Regions from separate parts of the Desulfofundulus sp. TPOSR genome, predicted to be linked through region 2. Evidence: riboswitches for the same ligand, from Rfam matches in the RefSeq annotation. Region 2 holds a riboswitch; each other region holds the start of a gene.

Region 1 (6,727 bases), on a different contig from region 2:
CATCCAAAAAATTACCGGTAAAATAAGTAAATACATCATCCATGGAAGCATCGGGGTTACCCACCAGTGCCTTTAATTCCTCCGGCGTGCCGGTAACCACCATTTCGCCACGATTAAGTATGCCGATTCGATTACAGACTGTATCGGCCTCTTCCATATAGTGAGTGGTGAGCAGAATGGCCATCCGGGAAGCCCGGCGTAGTTTCGCGAGTATTTCCCAGACTCCCCTGCGGGCCACCGGGTCCAGCCCCACCGTGGGCTCATCCAGGAAAAGCACGCGCGGGTAATGGAGTACCGCCTGGCCGATTTCCAGCCGCCGCACCATACCGCCGGAATAGGTGCGCACCAGCCGGCCGGCGGCATCTTCCAGTTGCATGAAATGCAGCAGGTCGGCAATACGCCTTTCTCTTTCTCTTCCTTTTAAACCGAGCAGTTTGGCAAAAATCATCATGTTTTCATAACCGGTGAGTGCCCCATCCACCGACAGGGCCTGGGGCACATAACCAATACATTGCCGTACCCGGGCCGCCTGCCGGCGCACATCGTAACCGCAGACCGTTGCCCGGCCGCTATCAGGCAGTAACAGGGTGGTCAACATGCGTACAATGGTTGTCTTACCCGCTCCGTTTGGCCCCAGCAGGCCAAAAACCTCCCCGGCTGCAATGTTAAAAGAAACACCTTTTACCGCGGTGTGTTTGCCGAAGGATTTTTTCAGTTGTTCAACCTCGACAATTACCTCCACCGGACACCGCTCCTTCTTTCATCTGCCCCAGCACTTTCTCCAGCAGGCTGTAAAGCTGGCGTCTTTCCTCCCCGTCGAGCGGTTCAAAAAGGGCTGATAAAACCCGGTGCCTTTCCTGCCGCCAGGCGTGAAATACTGCCTGCCCGTGCTCGGTGAGATACACAGTTACCACCCGCTCGTCTTCCGTTCCTCGTTTTCTGCATACCAGACCATCCCGCTCCAGTCTCTTGACAGTGATGGTCACTGCGCTTGAGCCGGTACCCATGCGAACGGCGATGTCTTTGATCCGCTGTGGTCCAAACCGGTGCAGGATGTGCAAAACCCAGTACTGTTCAGGTGTAATCTTACCCTGTTTTACCGGGTGTGACGTCAAACGCCAGCAACGCCAGATTTGCCAGAGCGCATCGGCAATTTTTTCAGTGAGCAACTGCTCGTTATTATTCATCACATCACCTGTCTTTCCAAGTAAAATATACCATCAAAAAATTTGATGGTCAACATGTTTCACATTTAAAACTATTCATTTGGCTGCCCGGTCCGGCCGGTTTTAAAGTTCTCGAATGAGGGAGATTGTGAGCCTGCACAGTATCAATCACAAGGGGTTGAGAAAATTTAAACAAGGAGGAGGAATTTGGGGAAGCAAAGCGAATCTTTACAGAAGCGGCTGAAGCCGTTGATTATTGTAATAACTTTACCGGCGCCGTGAAGGCGTATAGCTGTTGCGAACGGGCTGCACGGAAATTTTGATAATGTCCATTTTAAGGCCATGAAGGCCCTTTAGTGCCTCGTCGAAACGAGGTGTGGGTTTTCATGGCTTTTGTGTTTCATTTCTTCAGGTACGATTAATGAAAGGAGTGTTTTCTGATGACCGATTGGGAAAAAGTAATAGCCTTTCACGGGCATCCATGTTGTTTGCTGGCCATCGGGTACCGGGCAACAAAAGTTGCTTTGGAAAAACTGGGTGCTGGTGTTCCCGGGCACGACCTGGTGGCCGTGGTGGAAAACCGTACCTGTGCCGCTGACGCAGTACAGGTGATGTCGGGTTGCACCTTTGGTAAGAGGAACTTCGTCTACAGGGACAACGGCAAATACGTCTTTACCTTTGCCTGCATGGGAGAGCGGCAAGCTTTGCGGGTAAGCTTAAAGGCAGGGGTGCTGAGCAGGGAAGGTGATGATTTTGTAACCCTCATGGAAAAGGTGGCTAACGGCGTAGCTACAGAAGAGGAGCGGGAGGAGTTTTACCACCGCCAGGAACCCCTGATGAAGTACATCCTGGAAGGCCCGGCGGAAGAAATTTTTGAAATGCAATTTGTAGATTCAGAAATACGTCTTCCCGAGCTCTGCCTGGAGATGATAACCTGCAGCCGCTGCGGCGAAGAAATGATGAAGGATCATGCCTTTTTACAGGAGGGACGTCCGGTCTGTAAGGATTGCTCAGTATAGCTTACGGGAGGCCTGAACAATTCTTTAACGTAGGACCATAAGATGGTAGTTAAGTTTCTGCTTATTTGTTGGTGCGCCCGCTTGGGAGAAGGAGTCGTGAAAAGATCGCCTCCAATGATTTCATAACGCCTGTCTTCAGGCAAAAGCAGGTAATCTTCGTAGGTGAACTTGAGGTGCTCAGGGATGGAGGACATTAAATCACCTCCAGGGCGAGTGTTTTTAAAATTAAGGAATGTTAGCAAATTGGTCCTCTCATTAAAAGTATACCACTTAAACCAAGGGAGGAGTTCTTCATGTTGAAGGTAGTGCAGGGTCACGAAATTTGGGTTCTGCCCGAGGGAAGTCATGGTCACGAAGGACATGAAACCCGGTGCCGGATTTTTTACGGGCACGCCATGCGTCCGGACGGCCTGGCGGATCTGGCGCACCTTTCAGCTTGGGTTTTGGCTCCCGGCGGGGAGAAGCTTCCCTTAAAAGTGGAGCCGGGAGATGACCGGTTTCACCTGGTGGCGTTTACGCCCGACCGGGATGGGTTCTGGCCCGTGACGGTGGAGAACGACGTCGGGCCGGTGGCGGTTACCGCGGACGGTTTTTACCGCCGGGGGACGCGTAAAGACTACCCAGATGCCCGGGAAGTGGGCTACTACTACCAGTATGCCAAGACATACGTGCAGGTGGGGCATTTCTGTGCCACCTGCGGCCCGGTGGTGCAGCCACCGGAAATCATCAACCTGGCCCACGACCTCGAACTGATTCTTACCCCCGGTGCTTACCGGGTGGGGGACGAAGTAATTCTGGAAGTTCTTTACCGCGGCCGGCCTTTACCGGGGACAGAAGTGAAGGCGACCTGGAGCCTGCGGGAAGAAGATGACTGGGGGCTAAGCGCAAAAACTGATGATGCAGGACGGGTGAAGTTTATCTTGAGCAATCCCGGGCACTGGCTTTTTTACACCCGGGTTGCCGACGAAACCCTGGGCCGGGAAGGCGAGTACGACAAAAAGGTGTACAGCGCCACGCTGAGCCTTTTTGGTGTACGGTGAACCCGTTTGGAAGGATTTATTGACAAGTGATGAAGCAATTAATTGACATATGATAAGTGGTATGTTATAACAAAACCAAAAAAAGGAGTGATTTGGAAGGTGAATGTACTCATTGTAAGTTGTGGTTCCTACGTATCCCAGGGTTATGGCTGTCCCGGCGAGTGGAAGTGTTTTAAAGCCGCCCGGGACCTGGAGGGTAATTTCAAGGATTACGATGCTGTAAATGTGGTGGGTTTCCTGGCCTGTGAATGTCCAGGGAGATCATTGATTCCAAACATCGGTTGTGTTAAGAAGAATGTAGATTTTGATGTTATCCACCTTTCTACCTGTATGGTTAACGCCTGGCCGGCCTGTCCCTACAGGGATGTGGACGAGCTTGCCAAAAAGATTACGGAAAAGTTTGGGGTAAAGGTAGTCAAGGGAACTCATGATTACGCATAGCTGACGTTTAAAAGAGAACCGGATAGTTCTCTTTTTATGGGAAAGGGGAAATCTTCAAAAGCCCCGGGCATCCAATCCGGCTTTCGCCTGCTTAACGATAGCGGTTCCTGGAAAAAGGTAACGGCTCAAAGAAATGGATTTTCATCGTAGAAACTTGATTTCGGTGGACCCGTTGTTAATGCAACGGGCTGAGTTTGCGGGTCTTTATATCATCCTTTTTAGAACTGAAATAATGCGTAACGGGGTGTCCTGCTTCCCTGATGGGGGCAGGCTGAAAAGGGAAGCCGGTGCAAATCCGGCGCGGTCCCGCCACTGTGAGGGGGAAGGGACCCACATAATGTCACTGTCCAGCACTCAGTAAGATTGTTTTCAGCTTTGATAGAAATTGGTTACTGCTAAGATCAAGGTTACGGCTGAGGGAACCATAGCATGGCTGAGTGTTGGATGGGAAGACGTGGAGTTCCGATGAACCCGAGCCAGGAGACCTGCCCCGTTCATTAAGCCATGCTGCCTACGCGGATAGGGAGGTGGTAGGTCTGATTTTCCATGCCCCCGCTTTATGCGTAGCGGGGGTTTTTGATTGCCCGTTTTTGATTGCCAGAAGGAACCCCGGCATTGTATCTGGCCGGACGGGCGGAAATTTCCGGGTGGAAAAGAAGTTTCTTGATGAGGTGTTAAATATGCCGGAAGAAGTCAGGGTGGCTTTAATTCATGCGGCCATCAAGTGGAAAGATAAGGAACATAACCTGCGGCGGTTGCTGGCCTTAAATGAAGAGGCTGCTGCCGGTGGTGCCCGGATCATTGTAAATCCCGAGTTGGCCACCACGGGTTATGCCTTTGAAAGCAGAAGAGACATTTCCCTCTTTGTGGAGACCGTTCCCGGCCCGACCACGGAATTGTTCGGTGCCCTGGCCTGCCGGTACGGGGTCTATATCTGCCTGGGGCTGCCGGAAGTGGATTTAAAATCGGGTATTTATTATAACACCGCAGTGCTCATAGGCCCCGACGGCCGGGTAATGGGTGAGCATCGAAAGCTGGCCCCTGCGTTTAAGGAAAATCTCTGGGCGGCCAGGGGTAACCTGCCCGTGCTGGTGGCAGAAACCTGCTTTGGTAGAGTGGGTGTGCTCATCTGTGCCGATACATACTGGTACAAGGCGGCGCGAATGGCTGCCCTGAAAGGTGCCCGGGTGCTGCTGATCCCGGCCAACTGGCCGCCCCATCACTACCCGCCGGAAGTTTTCTGGCGTGCCCGGGCTCTGGAAAACGGAGTTTATGTACTGGCCTGTAACCGTACGGGTCAGGATAAGACGATGAACTGTAATGCCTCACAATCGTTTATCATTGGCCCCGACGGCAGCGTTTTAAAGGAAGTACAGTCTGCGCATGACACCATCCTTTATGGCACGTTGCCTTTAAAAAACGGAAGATTTTTTACCTCCGGGGCCGGTGTCCTGCTGGGCGACAGGCGGCCGGAATTCTATGCCGGTATAACGCTGGATACCTTTTCCCAATTTGAACCGGAGGCGCTGCTGGGGTTGTCCGCAGGTAAGGAGTTTGCCGTAGCCACTGTTCAGTTTGCTCCACGGGCTGGAGAGCTGGAGAGAAATACCCGGCGCATTTTATCATTCCTGGACCAGGCCGCAGATCTGGCCGCCCGCAGGAGGATGAAGCTCGACCTGGTTGTTTTTCCGGAACTTGCTGTAACAGGGGCCATATCTCAACCGTCACAGGCAGGAGAACTGGCCGAACCGGTTCCCGGCCCTATTACCGTGGAGGTTGTCCGAAAGGCAGAAAAGCTGGATCTGTATGTGGTGATGGGGGTGTTGGAAAGGGAAGACGGTCAACTGTTTAACACCGCCGTGTTGATCGGTCCGGCGGGGTTACTGGGAAAATACAGAAAGATACACCTGAGTCCGTTCGACAGGGAATGGGCTCGTCCCGGGCAGGAAGATTTTCGTTTTTTTGACCTCCCCTTTGGCAGGGTGGGCCTTTTACTGGGGCATGACCTGTTTTTTCCGGAAAGCCTGGAGAGTCTGGCCAAACAGGGGGTGGATGTGCTCTGCGTTCCCGCCCTCTGGAATGATGAAAAAAGCCAGTTTATCTGGGAAGCCAGGATAGCCGAACAAATGCACCTGGTGGTGGCCAACCAGTGGGGGTCCAGTGGCTCTTTTTGTGCTCTGGGCGGCAGCTTAATTTACAGTTATTCCCGGTACTCTGAAAGGCGCGTGCGGATGGTGTCTCCTGTTAATGAGGACAGGATCAACATTATGCTTTTAAACCCGCAGGAAACCAGGCAGAAGAAGTTCCTGGAAGAAGTGGATTATGACCTCCTCCTGACACATTACAAGCTTTTTTAGACAAATAGAAAACCAGGGTGGTGTAGCCCTGCCGGTATTCCTGTATGCGACCGGAAACGATGAGCTGGGTAGCCGGGGGATAGCGCTGGAAGCCTTCGTAAATGGCGGTTATACGGTAAATGAAGCACCCTTTATAGTGCAAAAGCTCCTGGGAAAACAAAATGAGGAGATTTGCCGGGTCATTGAATACACAGTCAATACGCTGGTGCCGGTTCTGGCCGCAACAAAGCAGGAACTGGACAACTGCCTCAACTCTTTAGCCGGGGGTTTTGTACCTCCTGGACCTTCGGGAGCTCCTACCCGTGGCATGGCCGACATTCTCCCTACCGGGCGCAACTTTTACTCCGTCGATCCCCAGGCTGTTCCCAGCCGTGCGGCCTGGCAGGTGGGCCGCTCCCTGGCTGATGCCCTGCTGGAACGGTACAGGCAGGCAGTGCCTTCCTGCGTAAGGCCGGTACAATCATCTTCAGCGTGGTAATCCTGATCTGGCTTCTTTCTGTGCTACCCTGGGGCGTGGAACCCGGCAGCAGGGAAAGCCTGATCGGTCATCTGGGTGCCATTTTTGCCCCCGTCTTTGCCCCTGCCGGGTTTGGTACCTGGGAGGCTGCTGTTGCCCTGATCTTTGGCCTTTTAGCTAAAGAAGTGGTGGTCGGTACTCTCGGTGTCATTTACGGTGTTGGCGAGGAAGCAGAAAGTTTAATCCC
Region 2 (6,727 bases):
CCATCATACACCAGTGGCTGGAGGAAGATCAACAGCGCCCACCCAAACAGCGCCATACAGCCAAACGTATTTTTGAACGGCTAAAAGACGAGCACAACTACCAGGGCAGTGAGAAACCGTGCGTCGCTACGTGCGCCTCTGGCGGCAAAACCAGCCCAAGGAAATGTTTTTGCCCATGGACTTCGGCCTCAGCGGTTGGGCGCAGGCAGACTGGTTTTCTGTTTGTCTGAATTTTTGTCTGACACACCGGGTTTTTCCTTCCGGCAACCCCAGGAAACATGCGGGTTTCAGGGGAACCATACGAAGCCGCCCCCGGCCCTCCCCCGGAAAATTAGAAAACCCGCAAGCCCTTGATTTTACTGGGCCTGCGGGTTTTATCCTGGTGCGCCTGGCAGGAATCGAACCTGCGCAAGACCCGGCTCCGGAGGCCGGCGCTCTATCCGCTGAGCTACAGGCGCATCTAAATAGCTGCATATGTTATTATATCAAAACCACAAAAAAAAGCAATAGTAAATTCTTTTGTTTACATAATATGAGCCATACGGCACCCTTTACGGCAAATCCAGCTGGCCTATAATTGATTTTAGCGTCCGGGCGGAATGATGTAAGGCTTCTTCTTCCTGGGGAGCCAGGGGCACGGCCAGCACCCGGGCCCTGCCCGTCCGGTTTACAATGGAAGGGAGGCTGAGACAAACGCCGGTGATCCCGTATTCGCCATCCACCAGGCCGGATACTGTAAGGATGGAGTTTTCATCCCTTAAAATGCTTTCGCAAATTCGTTTCACCGCCAGGCCAATGGCATAATAAGTGGCTCCCTTGCGGGCGATAACCTCGTAGGCGGCCTCCCTTACCCGCCGGGTGATTTCCCCGGGATCAAGGCAGGGAACACCACGCCAGCAGCAGAATTCCTGCACCGGCATGCCGGCAATGTTGGCCAGGCTCCACAGGGGTACTTCCGTGTCTCCATGTTCGCCTACCACATAGGCGTGAATGTTCCGGGGTTCCACCTGGCAGTACTGGCTGAGCAGGTAGCGGAACCGGGAGCTGTCCAGGACCGTGCCGGAACCGATCACCCGGTTGGGAGGCAGGTTGGTCAAACGCAACGCCGCGTAGGTAAGAATGTCCACCGGGTTGGTTACCATTAAGAACACCCCGTGCTCCTCAAGGGGCAGGAGGCGGACAAGAACATCCTTCAGGATGGCAAAATTACGCTGCACCAGGTCCAGGCGCGTTTCGCCGGGCTTCTGGTTGACCCCGGCGCAAAAGATGACGATGTCGGCATCGCGGCAGTCCTCATATTCGCCGGCGTAAATGCGAATGGGTTTGATGAACGAAGCACCGTGGGCCAGGTCCATGGCCTCTCCCTCGGCCCGCTCCCGGTTGATATCCACCAGCACCAGTTCGCTGACCAGGCCGCTCATCATGACCGCGTAGGCGGTGGCGGACCCGACCGCACCAACACCCACCACTGCTATTTTGCGCTTGTCATTTACGGGCATCCGTTTCCCCTCCCCCCTTATTCTCCCCCCTTCCAGAAAAAAATTATCCCCAATTTTTTGGGGAGCATTTACTTCATCCACTCATAGCCGGTATCGCCAGGGCCTATATTATTTTCTCCCCACACTGCATGATGCACATTCCGGGCGCATTTTTTCCCGGGGGAAAAGATGTACTAAAGCAGGCTTCCCTGAACCGGAAACCCTTTGCATATAGTCAAAAAGCTGTTCCTTCGTGCGGGGCAAGGGTAAACCGTCAGGCAGCCATCCCCTGCGGCTCAGCTGCTCATGGATCTCCACCAGCCAGGGGCGGGTTAAATCACTCTGTTTCAAAAGCCGCTCATCGCGAAAAACCTCTTCGGGCAAACCTTCCCCCACCACGGCGCCGCGGCTCATCACAAACACATAATCGGCCCAGGAATAGGCCAGGTCCACATCGTGGGTGGCGAGGATTACCGTGGTACCCTGCCGGTTGATGCGTTCAAAAAGTTCCATTACCTGACCGGCGTGCAGCGGGTCCAGGCCGGCTGTAGGTTCGTCACAGATCAACACCTGTGGCTCCATAGCCAGGACGCCGGCAAGGCAAACCCGTTTTTTCTGACCGTAGCTCAACAGGTGGGTGGGCTTATCCTTTAAGTCAGTGATCTCCGTAGCCGCCATGGCCGCTTCCACCCGGCGGAACACTTCTTCTCTGGACAGGCCCAGGTTTAACGGGCCAAAGGCAATTTCCTGAATGACACTGGCAGAAAAAAGCTGCGTATCGGGATCCTGGAAAACAATTCCCACGTTTTTGCGCAGCTGCATCAGCGAGCGGTGGTCGTAACGCACCAGCTGGCCGGCAAAAAGCACCTGGCCCCGCCCGGGACGCAAAATACCGTTAAAATGAAGAAAAATGGTGGTTTTACCCGCCCCGTTGGAACCCAGCACCGCCACTTTAGATCCCCTGGCAATGGCCATGGTTGCTCCCCGTAAGGCGGGAGTTCCATCCGGGTAGTTAAAATGAACATCACGGGCCTCGAGAATGAACTCTTTCACAAGGGCCACCTCCAGGTCACCAGGGCGAGCACCACTAAAAGCACGTCCACCAGGGCGATCAAAGCCAGGTTTTTCTTCGACAGGGGGAAAGGCCTCTCCAGAACCCGGATTTCCCCCGTATAACCCCTGGCCATCAGGGTGGTAAACAGGGCCTGGGACCGGTAATATGACTTTATAAACAGATTGGACACCAGCTGCCCGAGGGAGTTGTACGCCGTTTTTAAACTGGCGTACCCCCAGCGGGATGACTGGGAAACATACATTTTTTCCGCCGTATCCATGATCACGAAAATAAACCGGTAAATGAGGCCCATCAATTCAATAAACACTGCCGGGACCCTCAACCGGCGCAGTACGGAAATAATCTCCACCACCGGTGTGGTCAGGGACAAAAAATAAAGGCAGGAAACGGCCCCCAGGGATTTAACCAGCAGGAAGCCGGCCCGCTGGAGGCCGGGTACGGTCACTCCCACGGTAAACCCGTAAAATGTCAGCCCGTGCACCGCCGGATCGGGTACCCGGGATACGGTCAGGGCCACGGTCAGTGCACCGGCCAACAAAAAACCAAGGGGGACACACAGGAGTTTAACGTAAATACGGGCGGGAATGCCGGCACGCAGGATTACCGTGGCCGCCATGAGCAGCATAACCAGAAGGGGCACCAGGATGCCGGGGGCGGCCATGCAGATGATCATGGTGATCAGGGCATAGGCAACTTTTTCCCCCGGATGTACACGGCGCAGGTTATTGCTGTAGGCATATTGATCTACTTGGAACACCCGTACCGCTCCCTCATATGAGTACGTTTACTCTTGCCGCTCCGCCAGGGATTTTTTACGCCCCCGCCAGTAACCTATGTAATAGCCAATGAACCCCGCACCCAGAGCTGCCTGCAGGGCAAAGAGCAGGCTTTCAATTTCCCCGCTGGGAGGTTCCCAGAGGGATTCAAACCATGGCTGGTAACCGGGATTGAGTTCTCCGATTAATTCCTCCGCCTTCCCGTCGGCTCCGCCAAAATCCGCATGTTTATTGACTGCCAGCGGGAAAACCGCCAGTGCCAGAACAATCAAAATTAACACCATGTTTTTGGTGGTAAGACTCATGTTTTACACCTCCCGGGATACGACCCGTAATTCTTCCAGCTGCTGCCAGTTATGAGCTACCAGGAAGTTGAAAATTACCACGGTTAAGAGCCCTTCACTAATGGCCAGGGGCACCTGGGTAAAGGCAAAGACAACAAGAAATTCAACCAGAGACTGGACCACTCCCCCCACCGGGGCGGGAAAGGCTACCGCCAGCTGTATGGCCGTGGTGACATAGGTAGCCAGATCAGCCAGGGAAGCGGCCAGGAAAACCGTCAACCACCGGGGCAGGCCAAGCCGCTGCCCGGCCCGGAAGAGTCCGTAGGCCACCAGGGGCCCCACCACAGCCATGGAGAAGGTATTGGCCCCCAGGGTGGTTAAACCACCGTGGGCCAGCAGCAACGCTTGAAAAAGCAGGACAATACAGCCCAGTACACTCATCACCGCAGGTCCGAAAAGCATGGCCCCCAGGCCTACACCGGTGGGATGGGAACAGCTGCCGCTAACGGAAGGTAGTTTTAAGGCCGAAAGCACAAACGCAAAGGCACCGGCCAGACCCAGCAGCATCTTTGTTCCCGGGCTGGCCTTGACCACCTTTTGAATGGAAAGGATGCCAACAATAAGAAAGGGCAAGCTCAAGACATACCAGAAAACACACCATCCCACAGGCAGGAAACCTTCCATTATATGCATGGCCCAGGCATTTTGCTGCGGGAAAATCATAAAGTAGGTGAACAATAAAAGCAGGGCAAGGATTCTTAAATGCACACACATGACCCCCTTTGGGAAAAAATACTCTTCAAAAACAAATCCCCCCGACCTCCACGGGGGGATAAACGCCTGTAGTCCGGGAACAAAAGGACTAGCCCCACCGCCTTTCCCGGTGTCGGGTAACAAGAAGTTGAATAGGCACGTCCTTTCTGCCGTCAGATCATCACCCTTTCAAGTTTTCCCCTTCCTTTGAAAGAGCTCCCCCGGCATTGGACCACACAGGTCGTTTTTAAGCTCTATCCCTCGGGATAAAGCACCTATTCTTAAAAATTGTCGGCTGAAAGTAAACAACCCCTGTCCGCAACGGGCACAGGGGAAAGACGGCTTACAAGCGGCTTCACCTCCCCATGGACCGTAGGTACGAGCGGTGAATTGGAACGGGCAGGTTTCCTGGCTCATGGATCACTGCCCCACCACGCCTTCCCAGCCCCGCACTCAGCCCTGCTTATTTCCGTTCTCCCTCACTTTATCTTTATCATCAGCTAACCTCAATCACAGCAGAATCAAATTAACTGAGTGCTGGACCAGTGGCTTTGTGTGGCGGACTCCCCATTCACAGTGGCGGCACCGCGTCAGATTTTCACTGACTTCCCTCTATCCCTGCCCTTTCCGGCAGGGAGCACCCGTCCACTTTATTCAATTGCCTAAATTATAGCACAACAGGTATACGCTGTCCAGAAGGATTGCCCGGAAAATAAAAAGTCCCCGCGCAAATAACGCGGGGGCTTTTCAATGTTCGTTTTACCTTACATTGGAGGCATGCCGCCGCCCATGCCGGTATCCTTTTCCTTTTCCGGCTTTTCCGCCACCAGGGTTTCAGTGGTCAGAATCATAGCGGCAATGGAAGCGGCATTCTGCAGGGCGGACCGGGTAACCTTGGCCGGGTCCACAATACCGGCTTCAATCATGTTCACATACTCGCCGGTCAGGGCGTTGAAGCCCATACCATCGGGCAGGGCCTTGACCTTCTCCACCACCACGGAACCTTCCGCACCGGCATTGTTGGCAATTTGCCGCAGCGGTTCTTCCAAAGCCCGGCGCACAATGTCCACACCGGTTTTTTCATCCAGGCTGGCGGTTTCAATATTGTCCAAAGCCTTGATGGCTGCCACATAGGCCACACCGCCACCGGAAACAATACCTTCCTCCACGGCAGCCCGGGTGGCGTTCAGGGCGTCCTCAATGCGCAGCTTCTTCTCCTTCATTTCAGTTTCAGTGGCTGCGCCAACCTGGATGACCGCTACGCCGCCGGCCAGCTTGGCCAGACGCTCCTGCAGCTTCTCCCGGTCAAAGTCGGAGGTAGTTTCTTCGATTTGCTTCTTGATGGAGGCGATCCGGGCATTAATCTTGTCCTGGGAACCGGCACCGCCGACAATAATGGTTTCTTCCTTCTTCACCCGTACCTTGGAGGCCCGACCGAGCATGTCGATGGTGGCCTTGTCCAGCTTGAGGCCCAGCTCTTCGCTGATTACGGTACCGCCGGTAAGAATGGCGATATCCTCCAGCATAGCCTTGCGCCGGTCACCAAAGCCAGGAGCCTTGACGGCCACGCAGGACAGAGTGCCGCGCAGCTTGTTCAGCACCAGGGTAGCCAGAGCCTCACCTTCCACATCCTCGGCAATGATCAACAGCGGTTTGCCCGCCTGCACGATCCTTTCCAGAATGGGCAGCAGGTCGGCCACGGCGCTGATCTTCCGGTCGGTAATGAGGATGTAGGGATCGTTGAGGGTGGCCTCCATCTTCTCGGTATCGGTGATCATGTACGGGGATATGTAACCCCGGTCGAAATTCATCCCTTCCACCACTTCCAGGGTGGTGCCGATACCCTTGGATTCCTCGACGGTAATTACACCGTCCTTGCCCACCTTTTCCATGGCTTCAGAGATCAATTCGCCGATGGACGGGTCGTTGGCCGAAATGGAAGCTACCTGAGCAATGGCAGCCTTGCTTTCCACCGGTTTGGCGGCTGCCTTGATGGCCTCTACGGCTTTATCTACCGCCTTTTCAATGCCCCGCTTGATAATCATCGGGTTGGCGCCGGCAGCCACGTTCTTCAAACCTTCCCGGACAATGGCCTGAGCCAGTACAGTAGCAGTGGTGGTACCATCGCCGGCCACATCGTTGGTCTTGGTGGCTACTTCTTTAACCAGCTGGGCACCCATATTTTCAAAGGGATCGGTCAATTCAATTTCCCGGGCAATGGTCACACCGTCGTTGGTGATCATGGGAGAACCAAACTTCTTCTCCAGCACCACGTTGCGGCCCTTTGGTCCCAGTGTAACCCGTACCGCTTCAGCCAGGGCATTGACGCCCCTTTCCAGGGCACGGCGCGCGTCTTCCCGG
Region 3 (6,727 bases), on a different contig from region 2:
TCTCCAGTAAGCGGGCGTTTCTGGAATTGCTCAAGACCTTTGTCCGTGAGGAATGGGCGAAAGACATAGACGAAGACAGTCTGGTGCGGGTGGAAAAGTCCTATATCCTGCAGGACTTCAGCGAGAAAGAAGCAGATATTATCTACCGGCTGAGGGCAAAAGGTAACGACGTGATATTCTACGTTCTGCTGGAGCTGCAGTCAACGGTGGACTACCTGATGCCCTTCCGGCTGCTGCTGTACATGGTGGAGATATGGCGGGACATTTACAACAACACGCCGGAGAAGGAGCGGAGGCGCAAGGGATTCAGGCTGCCGGCCATCGTTCCCGCCGTCCTCTACAACGGCAGGAGAAGCTGGACGGCCTGCAGGAGCTTCAGGGAATACCAGGCGGGGCACGAGCGGTTCCCCGGTTACCTGCTGGACTTCTCCTACATCCTTTTCGACGTCGTCCGGTACAGCGAAGAGGATCTGTACCGGGCGGCCAACGTGGTGTCCAGCGTGTTTTACCTGGACCAGACCGTGAATCCCCTGGAGCTGGTAGTCCGGCTCAGGAAGCTCGCCGGCGTACTGAAAGGGATGACTCCGGAGCAGTTTCGTCAGGTGACGGTGTGGCTGAAGAACGTCATCAAGCGCAAATTGCCGGTACACCTGCGAGAAGAGGTGGAACGCGTGCTGGAGGAAAACGATCCCCGGGAGGTGGAAAAGATGATCACCAACATAGAACGGGCACTGGATGAGATGAAGAGGCAAGCTGTGATGGAAGGCGTATTGAGAGGGAAGGCCGAAGGCGAGGCGAGGGGCAAGGTTGAGAAAGCACAGGATGCCATCTGCAAATACCTCAGGAGGAGGTTCGGCGATGCATCCGCCGGCCTGCAGGAGAAAGTCCGGGAGATGACCAGCCTGGAAGTGCTGGACGGCATCATGGAGGAATTGTTTGCCGCCAACACCCTGGAAGAGGCGCGGGCCATCATCGGGGAAGGCATCAATAAGTCCCTCCAGTAGTCAGGCTGGTGCCAGGCACTTAACTTATTAACTTATCGAGCGCTCCTCGGCCCCGCGCCGGCGGGGCTTTTCCTTTTCACCGGCGGTACTGGAGGGCAAATTCGGGGCTAGTATTTTTCGCTATTGCACGGCCATTCCTGGGTATCCAACTGTTTTACCGGGGACAATCCTTCTGTTAAAATAATGGCATTGAAATCTCATCCGGCAGAACAGGGGTGTTTTTTGTGCGTATTGGCCGTTTTCATCACAGGGGAGAAATTTTCTACGGCATAGTTGAGGGTGACACGGTTCTACCGGTGGCCGATCCCTTTCAATCTTTGGAACCGGTATCCGGGCGGCAGTTCGCCCTGCCGGAGCTGGACCTGCTGGCTCCCTGCCTGCCCACCAAGGCGGTGTGTGTGGGGCTCAATTACCGGGACCACGCCCTGGAGCTGGGTATGGCCCTGCCGGAGGAACCGGTCCTGTTCCTGAAGCCGTCCACCGCCGTGATCGGCCCCGGGGAACCCATTGTTTACCCGGCCATGAGCCATCAGGTGGACTACGAGGCCGAGCTGGCGGTGGTGATCGGGAAAAAGGCGCGGCAGGTGAGGGAAGAAGAAGCGGATGAGTACATACTGGGCTATACCTGTGCCAACGACGTTACCGCCCGGGACCTCCAGAAAAAGGACGGGCAGTGGACCCGGGCCAAGTCGTTTGATACCTTCCTGCCCCTGGGTCCCTACATCGTCACCGGCGTTGACCCGGGGGACAGGGAAGTTTCGCTCTACCTCAACGGGGAGCGAAAACAACATTCCTCCACGTCCCAGCTGATCTTTCCGGTATACCGGCTGGTCAGCTTTATCTCCCGCATCATGACCCTTTTGCCCGGCGATGTCATCCTTACCGGTACGCCTGCGGGGGTGGGGCCGGTGCAGCCGGGGGACACGGTAGAGGTGGTTGTATCCGGCATCGGCCGGCTGGCCAACCCGGTAGTCAAAAAATAAAATAACCGTTCCAAATTTTGCTTGACGTTGCCGGGCCGGTGTGGTAGAATCCCATATAAACAATAACTGAATAGTCAAACAGGTGCCCCGCAGGGGGAGAATAGGGAAGTCCGGACGGGTGGCATACCACCCGGAAACGGCGCGGTCCCGCCACTGTAGTCGGGGAGCTGATCCCGGTCACTGGCCCAGCACTCACTGGTGAGCTGTTGCATCCAATGGCACGCTTGTTCAGCAGTGAAAACGGCATGATCAAGCGCTGTCACGGCTGAGTGCTGGCCGGGAAGGCCTGGATAAATAGCGATGATCCGTTAGCCAGGAGACCTGCCTGTTTGAGGGATGGCCGCCCTCGCGAGAAAGGGCGGCCGTGCGCGGAGGATGATGGTAAAGTCCTCAGCCGGGTAAAGTTTGGGCTGGGGACTTTTTATTTTACTTCCATGGAGGTGGGTCGAAAATGCCGACGCAAATGGCCAGGGCCCTGGCCGGGGAGATTACCCCGGAAATGAAAAGGGTGGCCGGGCGGGAGGGGGTGGATCCGGAGTTCGTCCGCCGGGGAGTGGCGGAAGGCACCATCGTCATACCCCGCAACCGCATGAGAAAGAACATCGATCCCGTGGGCATCGGAACGGGCCTTGCCGTGAAGGTAAGCGCCAGTGTGGGCCTGGCGGGGGAAGGGGACACCATCGAGGGCGAGGTGGCCAAGGTGCGTGCCGCCGTGGAGGCCGGGACTGACGCCATCATGGATTTGAGCGTGTGCGGGGATATTGACGGCGCCCGGCGGGCCGTACTGGCGGCAACGACCACGCCCGTGGGCACCCTGCCCGTGTACCAGGCCCTGGCCGAGGCCCGGGAGAAGTACGGGGCGGCGGTCAAAATGAAGGTGGACGAGATGTTCGAGGTGATCGAGCGGCAGGCCGCCGACGGGGTGGATTTTCTGGCCCTGCACTGCGCCACCACCTGGCAGACCCTGCGGGCGGCAAAGAAACACCGCCGGGTCGATTACCTGGTCAGTCACGGGGGCAGCCACTTAATGGGCTGGATGATTTACAATCAGCAGGAGAATCCCCTATACGAGCATTTCGACCGGCTGCTGGAGATCTGCCGCCGCTACGATGTTACCTTGAGCCTGGCCGACGGGTGGCGCCCCGGCTGCCTGGCCGATTCCCTGGACGCGGCCCAGGTGCAGGAACTGGTGGTGCTGGGGGAACTGGTGGCCCGGGCCCGGCAACAGCAGGTGCAGGTGATGGTTAAAGGGCCGGGGCACGTCCCCCTGGGGCACCTGAAGGCCACCGTGCAACTGGAAAAGCAGCTCTGCCACGGGGCGCCCTATTTTGTCTTCGGCCCGGTGGTTACGGACATCGCTCCGGGATACGACCATATTACGGCGGCCATCGGCGGGGCCCTTGCGGCCTGGGCCGGGGCGGAATTTCTCTGTTATGTCACCGCCGCGGAGCACCTGGGACTGCCCGATGTGGAACAGGTGCGGGAAGGGGTCGTTGCCGCCCGTATTGCCGCCCATGCAGCCGACGTGGCCAGGGAGCCCCGGTCGGCGCAGTGGGACCTGGAAATGTCCCGGGCACGCAAGGCCCTGGACTGGGACAGGCAAATCGAACTGGCCCTCGACCCCGGCCGGGCCGGTGCCCTTCGCCGGGAGCGCAGCCGCGGCTCACACCGGACATGTGCCATGTGCGGCAGGTACTGCGCCATGCAGGTGGTAGGGGAATATCTGGGCAAAGAGCAGGGGGTGTGTTAGGTTATGACCCAGTTACTGGCAGCCAGGAAGGGCTTTATTACGCCGGAGATGGAGGAGGTGGCCCGGCAGGAGGGAGTGGACCCGGAATTTATCCGGGCCGGGGTGGCCGCCGGTACCATCGTCATCCCGAAAAACAGGTTGCGGAAAGGAATCCGGCCCTGCGCCATCGGGCGGGGCCTGCGGACCAAGGTAAATGCCCTCATTGGCACCTCCAGCGACCGGGACGACCCGGAAATGGAGGCCCGCAAGATCGAAGTGGCCATTTCCGCCGGGGCTGATGCCATTATGGATCTCTCCACCGGGGGGGACATCGACGGCATGCGCCGCGTTAGCCTGGAAAGGGCCACGGTTCCCGTGGGAAGCGTGCCCATCTACCAGGCGGGCATTGAGGCCATCGAGAAGAGGGGCGGCATTGTGGCCATGACCCCGGAGGAGATGTTTGAAGCCATAGAAAAGCAGGCGGCCGCGGGCATTGATTTCATGGCCATTCACTGCGCCCTGAATTTTGAAGTGGTCGAGCGCCTCCAGAAAACCGGCCGGGTGACGGATATTGTCAGCCGGGGCGGTGCCTTCCTCACCGGCTGGATGCTGCACAACAGGAAGGAAAATCCCCTTTATGAGGAGTTCGACCGGGTGCTGGACATCCTGCGGGAGTACGACGTAACCTTGAGCCTGGGCGATGCCATCCGCCCCGGGTGCATTGCCGATTCCCTGGACGGCGCCCAGATCCAGGGCCTGCTGGTGGCCGGGGAGCTGGTGGCCCGGGCCAGGGAAAAGGGGGTGCAGGTGATGGTGGAAGGGCCGGGGCACGTGCCCATCCATCACGTGGAAACCACCATGCTTTTGCAAAAGCAGCTCTGCCACCAGGCTCCCTATTTTGTTCTGGGCACCCTGGCCATTGATGTGGCTCCGGGGTACGACCACATCACCGCGGCCATCGGCGGCGCCCTGGCCGGGGCTTCCGGGGCGGACTTCATCTGCTACGTCACGCCGGCGGAGCACCTGGGCCTGCCCACGGAAGAGGACGTGCGCGTGGGGGTGATGGCCGCCCGCATTGCCGCCCACGCTGCCGACATTGCCAAAGGTGTAAAAGGCGCCTGGGAGTGGGATTTAAAAATGGCCCGGGCCCGGGCTTCCCTGGACCGGGAGGCCGTGGCCGGCCTGGCTATCGACCCGGCCCTGGTGCGCTGTTACCTTGAGAAAGAAAAAGGGGAACCTTGCAGCGCCTGCGGGGATGAATGCGCCCTGCGGTTGGTCTCGGAGTATTTTCAGCAGTGACCCGCCCGGTTATTCAAAAAACCGTTGCAGAACCAAAGAGGTACGGGCAGCGGTCCTCAACGGGGGCGGCGGGGGACGACCGCAGGTTCCGGCGGTTATAACATGGCATCTTTGAGGTGACAGGTACTTGTATACCGGTGAAGTTAAGAACCCTGCTGGCTGCTGCGGCTGCTGCCGGTTCTACCGGAGGTGCCAGGCGGATGTATACCGGTGAAACGCGTTTTTCCCCCAGTGGCTGGTATATAATGGACATCTGCCGCGGCCACTGGGCGGCTCAGGTGCTTTTTACGGCCGTGGACCTGGGCCTTTTCGACATCCTGGCCCGGGGCGCCCAAACTCCCGCCCGGGTGGCCGCGGCCCTGGGCACCCACCCGGAAGCCACCGCCCGCCTGCTGGTTGCCCTGGAGGGCCTGGGGCTGGTGGAAAGGGAGGGCGAGTTTTACCGCAACGCTCCCCTGGCCGGCCGCCACCTGGTGCGGGGAAGGGACGCCTACCTGGGCCATGCGGTGCACCACTTTGCCAACCTGGCCGAGGGTTGGTCCCGGCTGGGCGAGGCCGTGCGCACCGGCCGCCCGGTGGGTTTTGAGGCCGTGGAACGGGCGAACTATGAAGAGCGCCTGCGGGACTACATCCTGGCCATGCGGGACCAGGCCCGGCTCAAGGCGGAGCAGCTGGCTGCCGCCCTGGATTTAAGCGGTTGTGAACGCATACTGGATTTGGGCGGCGGGCCCGGGGTGTATACCGTTGCCCTGTTGAAGAAAGAGCCCCGGGCACGGGCCACCATCCTGGACCTGGCCCCCACCCTGAAGATCACCCGGGAATTGATAGAAGCGGCGGGGATGATGGAGCGGGTGGAGCTATGTGCCGGGGATTTCACCAGGGACGAACTGGGTGAAGGGGTTTACGACCTGGTGCTGGCCTCCAATGTGGTGCACATTTATGACGCTGCCACCAACCGACAAATCATGGACCGGGTCTTCCGGGCCCTGCGCCCGGGCGGGCAGGTGGTGATCCACGATTACGTCCTGGCTGAAGAGCCCTCCCTGGAAGCCGCCCTCTTTGACCTGAACATGCTGGTGGGCACCCTTACCGGCCGGGTGTATAGCGTTCAGGAAATGGGCAGCTGGCTGGAGGACGCCGGTTTTGTGGATGTGACTTACCACCCCCTGACCCCGGGCAGCGGGCTGTTAAAAGGGAGAAAATGGAATGACAAATAGAAGGGAGGAGGAGCCCGTGACAGGAACTTTTAACAACAGGGGCGGGCCCGTTGCCGGGCCGGCTGAAGCCGTGGCCCTGGATGACCTGGTGGAGCATCTCTGCCGGGTGGCCCGGGAAGCCGGAACAACGGAAACCAGGGTAATAGATGTCAAAACGGTGGCCGTGGCCCCCTGGGTGCGCTGGAAATGCCAGTACGGCTGCCCCGGCTACGGCAGGAGCCTTACCTGCCCTCCCTTCAGCCCCCGGCCCGAGGAGACGGAAAAAGTGCTGGACTGTTACCGTACGGGCATTCTCTTTCTGGCCCCGACATCCTGGCTGGTGCGCTACCTGGCAGCCCACCTGGAGCACCTTGCCTTCCGGGCCGGTTATTACAGGGCCTTCGGGCTGGGGGCGGGGCCGTGCGGCCTGTGTGAGGAATGCAATACCGGGGGGGCGTGCCGCCGTCCCGGGGAGGCCCGCCCTTCCCTGGAGGCCTGCGGTATAGATGTGTTCCA

The links. Region 2 has a riboswitch for cobalamin ahead of G7K71_RS16045 (energy-coupling factor ABC transporter permease). Riboswitches for the same ligand answer to the same signal wherever they lie in the genome.
Region 1: another riboswitch for cobalamin. It lies ahead of G7K71_RS11575 (carbon-nitrogen hydrolase family protein); the one in region 2 lies ahead of G7K71_RS16045 (energy-coupling factor ABC transporter permease).
Region 3: another riboswitch for cobalamin. It lies ahead of thiC (phosphomethylpyrimidine synthase ThiC); the one in region 2 lies ahead of G7K71_RS16045 (energy-coupling factor ABC transporter permease).

What each region holds. Positions count from the first base shown of each region.
Region 1 covers NZ_JAAOEF010000003.1:157,433-164,159, forward strand. The annotation lists gene G7K71_RS11545 (ATP-binding cassette domain-containing protein) at 1-742, opposite strand, end outside; gene G7K71_RS11550 (MarR family winged helix-turn-helix transcriptional regulator) at 720-1,187, opposite strand; gene G7K71_RS11555 (FmdE family protein) at 1,607-2,185, shown strand; gene G7K71_RS11565 (DUF4198 domain-containing protein) at 2,479-3,225, shown strand; gene G7K71_RS11570 (CGGC domain-containing protein) at 3,325-3,666, shown strand; cobalamin riboswitch at 3,892-4,174, shown strand; gene G7K71_RS11575 (carbon-nitrogen hydrolase family protein) at 4,314-6,023, shown strand; gene G7K71_RS11580 (cobaltochelatase subunit CobN) at 6,160-6,501, shown strand; gene G7K71_RS11585 (nucleoside recognition domain-containing protein) at 6,522-6,727, shown strand, end outside.
Region 2 covers NZ_JAAOEF010000004.1:57,245-63,971, forward strand. The annotation lists tRNA gene G7K71_RS16020 (tRNA-Arg) at 381-458, opposite strand; gene G7K71_RS16025 (L-lactate dehydrogenase) at 552-1,499, opposite strand; gene G7K71_RS16030 (energy-coupling factor ABC transporter ATP-binding protein) at 1,608-2,531, opposite strand; gene cbiQ (cobalt ECF transporter T component CbiQ) at 2,528-3,310, opposite strand; gene G7K71_RS16040 (energy-coupling factor ABC transporter substrate-binding protein) at 3,338-3,634, opposite strand; gene G7K71_RS16045 (energy-coupling factor ABC transporter permease) at 3,638-4,381, opposite strand; cobalamin riboswitch at 4,747-5,026, opposite strand; gene groL (chaperonin GroEL) at 5,131-6,727, opposite strand, start outside.
Region 3 covers NZ_JAAOEF010000001.1:1,083,135-1,089,861, reverse strand. The annotation lists gene G7K71_RS05445 (Rpn family recombination-promoting nuclease/putative transposase) at 1-1,004, shown strand, start outside; gene G7K71_RS05440 (fumarylacetoacetate hydrolase family protein) at 1,229-1,987, shown strand; cobalamin riboswitch at 2,051-2,331, shown strand; gene thiC (phosphomethylpyrimidine synthase ThiC) at 2,439-3,737, shown strand; gene bzaB (B12 lower ligand biosynthesis ThiC-like protein BzaB) at 3,741-5,015, shown strand; gene G7K71_RS05425 (methyltransferase) at 5,153-6,232, shown strand; gene G7K71_RS05420 (DUF2284 domain-containing protein) at 6,249-6,727, shown strand, end outside.